One region of the Streptomyces collinus genome, then DNA from elsewhere that is predicted to be linked to it. Evidence: riboswitches for the same ligand, from Rfam matches in the RefSeq annotation. Region 1 holds a riboswitch; each other region holds the start of a gene.
What was found. A riboswitch is a leader RNA that binds a small molecule or an ion and turns the genes downstream of it on or off. The one in region 1 is predicted to bind cyclic di-AMP.
Positions count from the first base shown of each region.

Region 2: linked by a shared signal. The riboswitch ahead of RFN52_RS18965 (M23 family metallopeptidase) and the one ahead of RFN52_RS24845 (C40 family peptidase) in region 1 are both predicted to bind cyclic di-AMP.
Region 3: linked by a shared signal. The riboswitch ahead of RFN52_RS34620 (M23 family metallopeptidase) and the one ahead of RFN52_RS24845 (C40 family peptidase) in region 1 are both predicted to bind cyclic di-AMP.

Region 1 covers NZ_CP133771.1:5,429,692-5,432,735, reverse strand. The annotation lists gene pcrA (DNA helicase PcrA) at 1-684, opposite strand, end outside; cyclic di-AMP (ydaO/yuaA leader) riboswitch at 999-1,171, shown strand; gene RFN52_RS24845 (C40 family peptidase) at 1,180-2,358, shown strand; gene RFN52_RS24840 (hypothetical protein) at 2,556-3,044, opposite strand, start outside.
Region 2 covers NZ_CP133771.1:4,188,967-4,192,010, forward strand. The annotation lists gene RFN52_RS18960 (aldo/keto reductase) at 1-49, opposite strand, end outside; gene RFN52_RS18965 (M23 family metallopeptidase) at 199-1,239, opposite strand; cyclic di-AMP (ydaO/yuaA leader) riboswitch at 1,251-1,407, opposite strand; tRNA gene RFN52_RS18970 (tRNA-Met) at 1,696-1,769, opposite strand; gene RFN52_RS18975 (dihydrofolate reductase family protein) at 1,835-2,965, opposite strand; gene RFN52_RS18980 (MarR family winged helix-turn-helix transcriptional regulator) at 3,043-3,044, shown strand, end outside.
Region 3 covers NZ_CP133771.1:7,676,672-7,679,715, reverse strand. The annotation lists gene RFN52_RS34625 (DUF6250 domain-containing protein) at 1-249, opposite strand, end outside; gene RFN52_RS34620 (M23 family metallopeptidase) at 444-1,373, opposite strand; cyclic di-AMP (ydaO/yuaA leader) riboswitch at 1,378-1,532, opposite strand; gene RFN52_RS34615 (alpha-galactosidase) at 1,849-3,044, opposite strand, start outside.

The sequences.
Region 1 (3,044 bases):
GTCGGTGGCCTGGGCGGCGAAGTCCTCCTCGTCGATCAGCTCGTTCTTCAGGTTGCTGATCTTGGCGCTGAAGGACTTCGGCGGGAAGCGCTTGGGGTCGAGGTCGAGGTCACGGCAGACCAGGGCCATCAGGCGCTTGGAGTCGGCGGCGTCGTAGATCGAGAAGCTCGATGTGAAGCCGAGTTTCTTGCTCTCGCGGCGGAGGATGCGCACGCACGCACTGTGGAACGTCATGACCCACATGGCGTTGGCGCGCGGGCCGACGAGCTGCTCGACGCGCTCCTTCATCTCGCCCGCGGCCTTGTTGGTGAAGGTGATCGCGAGGATCTGGCCCGGGTGCACGCCGCGCTCGGCGAGCAGGTGGGCGATGCGGTGCGTGAGCACGCGGGTCTTGCCGGAGCCGGCACCGGCCACGATGAGCAGCGGGGAGCCGGAGTGGACGACGGCGGCGCGCTGGTTGTCGTTCAGCCCTTCCAGGAGCGCGGCGGTGTCCACGACCGGGCGGGGTGCGCCGTCCCGGTAGTAGGCGTCCCGGTCCGGGGGCGCGTCGAACTTCCCGCCGAACAGATCGTCCGGAATCGACTCCGGAACGTGATCGTCCTCGGGCGGCGGCGGGGGCTCGTCCGCGGGGCCCCGCTGGGCCTGGAGGTTCGCCAGGAAGCTGTCGTCAAAGAGGCTGCTCATCGCTCTCCGAGTCTAGGGCGCCCCACTGACAGCCCGCCGCCGCCCTGAGAACATCGCCGGGCGCCCGACCCCCCGGCGACCGGCCGGCGGCGCATTGTCGCCCTCCATGACCGCATGATCACGGCCTGCTACACCCCCCGCAATCATGGATGAAACGTGACCAAACCCCCTCGATCATTCACTCTCGGCAACGTTCATGACCGAGGTCACGAAAATGTATCGGGCATATCACCCATCAACCTTCACAGGGGCCACACGAGTTGGCTACCGTGCGACCAGGCCGCATGACCCCCACCGGCGAACGTCGCCGGGCCGCGCGGCCTCCGCCGAGTCCGGTGTGCCGCAGTGGCAGCCGGAGCCGGGGACCCAACCGTGAACCTGGGGTGAATCGGCCCGACTCCCTGTGCGGAGAAGGCCGTAGGGCAAACCTTCCGAACCACCCGCCCGAACCCGACAGCTAACCCGGTAGGCGGAACGTGGAAGGAGTCGCCTCCCTTGGCGTCGCACCGCAAGTCGCGTCCTACGGGTACGCGCGTGGCAGGCATACGGACCCCCGCCCTCGCAACGGCGGCCCTCACCTCCGTGGCCCTGCTGTCCCAGTCGGCCAACGCCGCCCCCGAGGCCGACGACAAACCCAGCCTGGAAGAAGTCGAGAAGAAGGTCGACGACCTGTACCGCCAGGCGGGGTCGGCGACCGAGAAGTACAACGCGGCCAAGGAGAAGACGGCGAAGCAGCGCAAACGCGCCGACGCCCTCATCGACGACGTCGCGAAGCGCACCCAGAAGCTCAACGAGGCGCGCGAGGAGCTGGGGTCCTTCGCCTCCGCCCAGTACCGCACCGGCGCCGCCGCCCCGGACACGGCGACGTTCCTGCTGGCGGACACCCCGCAGGACTACTTCGACCAGACCCAGCTGATGGACCGGATGACGGGCCGCCAGAAGGTCGCGGTCGACGACTACATCGCGCAGCAGTCCGAGACGATGACGAAGCGCCAGGAGGCCACCGAGAGCCTGGAGGCGCTCACCGAGTCGCAGGGCGATCTGAAGGCCGCCAAGGCGACCGTCCAGCGCAAGCTCGCCGACGCGCGCGAGCTGATGTCGAAGCTGACCGCCGAGGAGAAGGCCCGGCTCGCGGCGATCGAGAAGGAGAAGCAGGAGGAGGCCGCCCGCAAGGCCGCAGAGCTGGCCCGGCAGCAGGCCGCGCAGCAGCAGGCGCAGGAGGAGGCCGCCCAGCAGCAGGACAGCGGATCCTCGTCGTCGGGTTCGGCGGGCTCCGGCTCGTCCACCTCGACGGCCCCGGCCGACTCCTCGTACGCCACCAAGGCCGACAAGGCGCTCGCCTTCGCCCGCGCGCAGATCGGCAAGCCGTATGTGTGGGGCGCGGTCGGCCCCGGCTCCTACGACTGCTCCGGTCTCACCCAGGCCGCCTGGAAGGCCGCCGGCGTCGACCTGCCGCGCACGACCTACGACCAGGTGAACGCCGGCACCACGGTCCCGCTCTCCCAGGCCCAGCCCGGTGACCTGGTCTTCTTCTACGACGACGTCACCCACGTCGGGATCTACATCGGCAACGGCATGATGATCCACGCCCCGAAGCCCGGCACGTACGTGCGCGAGGAGTCGACCTACTACGACGGCGAGTCGGCCATCCACAGCGTGGTGCGGCCGGCCTGAGAAGTCCCTGCGGGGCCGGTTCCAGTCAGTCGGATTCTCAGCGGTCTGTCGTCGGTCTGCCGTCTGCGACAGATCGCTGAGAAACGCTCCGCAGGGTGGCAGCGATGTCTTCCTGGGGCACGTCAGCGGCATTGAATTCGCGGCCTTGGAATGCCTGCCGACGCCCTGCGCGCTACGCAGCCCGTCACGAGTTCAGGTCAGTTGCATCCGGACATCGTGTAGATGTTGTCGACGACGACCCTGCTCCCGGACTTCATGTAGGAGTACGCCTCGCCGCAGCCGCCGCGCTTCTGGTAGACGGGCCCGGCGTAGGTGCTGTACGTGCCGAAGTCCTCGGCGTGAGGCGTGTCGGTGAAGTTGTCCTTCAGCCGGATGCCCATGGAGCGCGCGGCGCCGGTGTCGTTGAAGAGGACACCGCAGATGTACTTGTCGTACAGCTTGTTGGAGCCGCTGTACTTGCCGTTCCACCACAGGTAGAGGCTGGCGTTGGTGCCGTAGCGCGCAGCGCCGGCGGAGATGGTGTAACCGGAGCCGCAAACGTTGGCGGCAGCCGCGGTCACGGTGGCGTCGGCCTGCAGAAGGGCCTTGCCGTCGGCGCCTTCGATCATCTTGAGGCCCTTGCTGCCTCCGAGTTCGATGATCTTCGGTTTCTTGGTGTCTGAGTCAGCTGCGGCGTCAGCGCTCGT
Region 2 (3,044 bases), 1.2 Mb from region 1:
GCGGGAAGACCTGGAGGTCGGAAGGGCCGAGCTTACGCAGAGAAGTCATGCTTCACGTCAACGCCGGTACCGGAGCCGCCCATTCCCACTCGGCCGTGCACCCCGATACCCACTCGGCCGTGCACGCCGAAAATCCGGCAGCCCTGACGTCGGGGGGTCGTCGTCAGGGCCGCCGGTGCTTCAACGGGTGGGAACGGCTTACGGGTTCAGTCCCTTGCCCCGCAGCCACGCCATCGGGTCGATGCCGCTCGCGGAGCCGCCGGAGTGGACCTCCAGGTGAAGGTGGGCCCCGGTGACGTTGCCGGTGGCGCCCACACGGCCGATGACCTCGCCCGTGCTGACCTTCTGGCCGACGCTGACGCCGATGGAGGACTGGTGCGCGTACCAGATCTCGGTGCCGTCATCGAGGGTGAGGACGGTCTTGTAGCCGTACGAGCCGTTCCAGCCGGCCTCGGTGATGGTGCCGCTGTGGACGGCCTTGATCGGCGTGCCCGTGGGGGCGGCGAAGTCCAGGCCCGTGTGGTAGCCGGAGGACCAGTAGGCGCCGGCCTGGCCGAAGCTGGAGGTGATGGTGTACGAGGAGGTCGGCAGCGTGAACTGCTTGGCCAGGGCTGCGAGACGCTCGGCCTCGGCCTTCTTCCTGGCCTCCTCCTCCGCCTTCCTCTTGGCCTCGGCGGCCTTGGCCTTGGCTTCCTCCTGCGCCTTGGCGACCGCTTCCGCGGCTGCCTTCTCGGCGGCGGCCGCGGCGTCCTCTGCGGCCTTGGTCTCGATCTGGTCCTGCTGGTGCTCGACCTGGGCCATGATCCGGGCGCGCAGGGCCTCGCCGGCGCCGGCGCCGGAGGCGCTCTCGCCCTGCTCGGGGGCGGCCGTGGCGGTGCCGAGGCTGCTGAGCGGGGTGGCGGAACCTTCGGGGGTGTCGTCGTCCGAGATGAGGGAACCCACCGAGGGCAGGTCCGGCACGGAGATGGACACCGGGGGCTTGCCGGTCTGGGCACTGGCCATGCCGCCGGCACCCACGGCCGCGATGACGCCGACGCCCAGGACGGTGGAGCTGCGGGCGAGGCCTCCGCCGCGCTGCTTGGTGACGCGATGCCGGCCACGGACGGGACGGATGGACTCCTCGGTGGGGTTCCACTCCTGGAACGGGCCCTCGTCGGTGCGCTGACCGCCGAAGCCGAAGGTGTCGTTCTCGCGCTTCGGCGCGTACGGGGCCGCGGGGGCAGGCCGGTTGGACGCCACGTGGGCGTACTCCTTTCCTTCCTTCTCGCCTACCGGGTTAGCTGACGGGTTCGGAGCAGGAAGGTCTCCTACGCGCGTATACCGGCCGTGCTTGCACGGTGGTATACGCCCGATTCACCCCAAGTGGTGGTTCCCCGGTTCCCTTTCGGGATTCGGCGCGTGCGCACGGAGCCGCCTTCTGTGACGGCTGGGACGACCGCGCTGCGTTATCGAACGTTAATGGAGGCGCGAGGGGTATTCCAGCGATTCCACTTGATCATTAACCTTTTTCACGCGGACTTACCTGCCATGACCGGAGTAAATCGGGCGAGTTGGCCGCTTCGCAAGTGACTGACGAGTTTTGACGGTGCGTCAGTCACCACGCGCAACGGGGTGGTTCGCTCACCGAGCGTAATGAGCTACGGGGAAATGCACCGAGGGCCGGAATCCTTTCGGATTCCGGCCCTCGGCCTTCAGTAGCGGGGACAGGATTTGAACCTGCGACCTCTGGGTTATGAGCCCAGCGAGCTACCGAGCTGCTCCACCCCGCGTCGTTGTGACTCCAGTGTACGCCATCCGCGGGACCACTCGTGCACACCCACGGATCGGCCCGTGCTCAGCCCGGCAGGTGGCGGTTCGGGGCCTTGGCCCGCTCCTCGTGCTCCGGGAGGACGACGACCTCCACTCCGCCGGCCGCCAGGAGGCCGCTGCCGTCGGCGTCCGTCACGAAGGTGTCGGGCTCGCGCCAGGCCGTGACGACCCGCCCTACGCCCGCGTCGAGGATCAGCCGGGCGCAGGGCGCGGGGCGGGAGGCGCGGCGGGCGCAGGGCTCCAGGCTGCTGTACACCGTCGCGCCGGGCAGGCGCGGGTCGGCCGGGTCGAGCTTCGCCAGGGCCGCCTCCTCGGCGTGCACGACCGGGTCGCCGGCCTCGCGGGAATGGCCGCGGGCCAGTTCCGTGCCGTCGGCGGCGACCACGACCGCGCCCACACTGAACGCCGTGTCCGACGGCGGGCAGCGCTCGGCCAGGTCGCAGGCGAGGGCCAGCCAGTGGTGGTCGGCGGCGGCGGGCAGGGCGCCGGCGCCCGGGGCGGTCGGCTCGTAGCGCATCAGGACCACGTCCTCGATCCGCCGCGACTCCAGCAGCCGGAGCCGGCCGCCCTGGTAGCCGCCGGGGCCGAAGAGGCGGGGTGCCCCGGGGTCGCCCACGAAGAGCGGGGCGAGGACCAGCTGGAGTTCGTCGGCGAGGCCCTGGGTGAGGAGCTGGGTGTGGATCGTGCCGCCGCCCTCGACCATGAGCCGCCCTACGCCCCGGACGTCGTGCAGGTGCGTGAGCAGCCGGCGCCAGTCGAGGCCGGCGCCGAGCGGGACGACGTCGGCGGCGAGGCCCAGGGCGCGGGCGCGTTCGGCGCCCCGGTCGGTGGTGTAGAGGACCTTCTCGCCGCCGGTGTGCCAGAAGCGGGCGTCCGGGTCGAGGTCGCCGGAGCCGCTGACGGTGACCTTCAGGGGGTACTCCGGTTTCCCGGCGGCCCGGCGGGCGGCCCGGCGTTCCTCGGAGTTCACCAGGAGCCGCGGGTTGTCGGCGCGGATGGTGCCGGCGCCGATCAGGATGGCGTCGACACCGGCCCGGACCTCGTCGACCCGGTCGAAGTCGGCCGGACTCGACAGGAGCAGGCGGTCGGGTCCGGTGTCGTCCAGGTAGCCGTCGAGGGAGACGGCGGCGGACAGCAGGACGTACGGGTGAGGCATCGACGCTCCGCGGCTGGTCGGGACGGCGGGACTGGGCAGGGCTTGGTTCAAGTTTGAAACAAACTTACACTGGTGGCAT
Region 3 (3,044 bases), 2.2 Mb from region 1:
CCCTTCGAGCCGCTGCCTGAACCACACGGTCGCACCGCTCGGTACATCGATCTCCAGGATGCCGCGGGAGGCGGTGACGGTGCCGCCGCCCTGGAGTTCGGTGGCCCACCGACCGAGGCCGTGACAGAAGTCGTCGCGCGCGACGAGGCGGCGGTGACGGGGCGCGGCGTGCGCGGTGGCCGTGGGGGTGAGGGCCGCCAGGGCGGCTCCGGCGGCCAGGGCTCCGAACGCTCTGCGGGTGGTCGGCACGGGACACAGCTCCTCGGGATCCGCCGGGAAGGCTCTGGAAAGCGCTTGCACTCCGGACGGGATCACTCTGTCCCAACGGCCGCCGCCTGTCGATCCCTTGACGCGGCCGACGGCATGCGCGCACACCGAAGGCCGGACCCGGGGATCGGGGTCCGGCCTTCGGCCGCGTGTCAGGCAGGTGGTCGTGCGGTCGGTCAGCCGACGGAGACGCCGTGCGAGCGCAGGAAGGCGACCGGGTCCACGTCCGAGCCGTAGTCCGGCGTCGTGCGGATCTCGAAGTGCAGGTGCGGTCCGGTCACGTTGCCGGTGGCGCCCGACAGGCCGACCTGCTGCCCGGCGGTCACGGTCTGGCCGGCCGAGACGGAGAGCTGGGACAAGTGGGCGTACTGGGCGTAATGGCCGTCGTTCAGCTTGATGACGACCTGGTTGCCGTACGCGCCGCCCCAGCCGGCGGAGACGACCGTGCCCGCGCCGACGGCCTTGAGGGAGGTGCCGGTCGGGACGACGAAGTCGACACCGGTGTGGTAGCCGCTGGACCACATGCTGCCGGACATGCGGTACGGGGTGCCGACGGTGGCCCCGTCCACCGGGAGGGCGTACCCACTGGCGTTGCCCTCGGCGGCGGGCTTGGCGGCGGCCGGCTTCGCGGCGGTCTCCGCCTTCGGGGCCGACTCGGCGGCGGACGGCTTCGCGGCCGAGGGCTTCGGGGCGGAGGCCTTCGGCGCGGACGGGGCCGAGGACTTCGGCGCGCCCGCGGCCTGCTTGCCGATCGACAGCTTCAGGCCCGGGTGGATCAGCGACGGGTCGGAGCCGACGGCGGCGCGGTTGTCCGCGTAGAGCTTCTTCCAGCCGCCGCTGACGTTCTGGTCGTCGGCGATCTTCGCGAGACAGTCGCCGGCCTCCACGGTGTAGGTGCGAGCACCGGTGGCCTTTTCGGCGGCCTTCTTCTCGGCCGCCGGAGCGGACTGGACCGCCTTTTCCGGTGCCGACTGCGGGGTGGCGGCGTGGGCGCCGGCGGCTCCCATGAGCGGCAGCGCGAGAGCGGCTCCGCCGGTTCCGGCGACGGCGATGGAGCGGGTGAAACGCTGGGTCTTGGGACGGCGGTGCTTACCCTTCGCGGGCATGGCGAATTCCTCTCCGTCGCCTGCGAGGTGAGCTGTCGGGTGCGAGCTGGAGATGCCCGGCCGCGCCGGGGCGCGGCTTAACCCCAAGCCGTTCCGGGAACCGGAACAGGCGTCTTACCTGTGGGTCCCCCGCTCCTGCCGTACGTCGGGTCAGTGTGTGCGGGCTCCGGTCGGCGGCAGGATTAGGCGTCCGTCCGGATTGGTGTGGAACGTAAGCGACCAGGACGCAAACGGACAAGCTTGCGGTTGCCCGTGACGGTGTTTCTCTTGACGCGTCGCCACATCTGCGGTCACCGAGCGTGGATTACCGATCTCCTGCTTTCCCCAACCGCCCTGAATAACGCCAGAATTACGTGAACATGGCAACAGCACATCGTCACGAATATGACGATGGTCACGCACCCCGACCTCATCTCCTTTACGATCGGGGCACGTTATCCCTAAGCGCCTTTAGCGGCCTATTCGGACAGAACGGCTACTTCCGCTTAAGGCGGACGACCGTCGCGTCCAGATCCCCCCGCAGACCGACCCGCAGTCCGTGGTGAAGCAGCACCGCCCCCCGGTGAATTTCGCCTGTTTCGAGGCATTCGTACGATGCGGCCGGGTCGAGGGCACGCAGCCGGAGGGCCGGTACGGGCTCGCCGTAGCGCTGCGCCTGGAGCCAGGCGAGGACGACGGTCTCGTCGCCGAGGACGTACTGCACGGCGCTCAGTCCGCCCCCCGGGGGACGCAGCCGGTACTGGTCGCCGCGTTGCACCACGGGCCGGATCTCCTTGTAGAGCCCCACCCACTCCCGCGCCTCGGCGAGCTCCTCCTCCGTCCACCGCGTGAGGTCGCCGCCGACCCCCAGCACCCCGGCCATGGCGCTGACGAAGCGGAACCGCAAGGAGCTGGCCCGCTGGTTGAGCATGACGTTCGGACTGTCGGTGACCCAGGCGGCCATGACCCGGGCCGGATGGATCTGGCTGAAGCCGTGCTGGATGGCGAGCCGGTCGAGCGGGTCGGTGTTGTCGGAGGTCCACACCTGGTCCGTGCGGCTCAGCACACCGAGGTCGATCCGCCCGCCGCCACCCGAGCAGGACTCGAAGGCCACGCCGGGATGGGCGGCCCGCAACCGGTCCAGCAGGGCGTACAGGCCGTGCACGTGGTCGACCCACAGCCGCTGCGGGTAGGGGTCGTCCGGCCAGCCGGCGTCGGTGAAGCAGCGGTTGAAGTCCCACTTGACGTAGTCGACGGGAGCGCCGGCGAGAAGCCCGTGGAGCCGCTCCCAGAGGTACTCCCGGACGTCCTCGCGGGCGAGATTGAGTACGAGCTGATTGCGGAACTCCGTCCGCTTTCGTCCCGGTTGGTACTGCACCCAGTCGGGGTGCGCGCGGTACAGGTCGCTGTCCGGGTTGACCATCTCGGGCTCGACCCAGATCCCGAACTGCATGCCGAGGCCGTGCACGTGGTCGGCGAGGGGCTTCAGCCCGCCCGGGAAGCGGTCGGGGTTCGGGGTCCAGTCGCCGAGCCCGGCCCGGTCGCTGGTGCGCGCCCCGAACCAGCCGTCGTCGACCACGAACAGCTCTACGCCCATGGCGGCGGCCCGCCCGGCGAGCGCCCGCTGCTGCTCCTCGGAGATGTCGAACTCGGTGGCCTCCCAGGAGTTGAACAGCACCGGCCGGTCCCGGC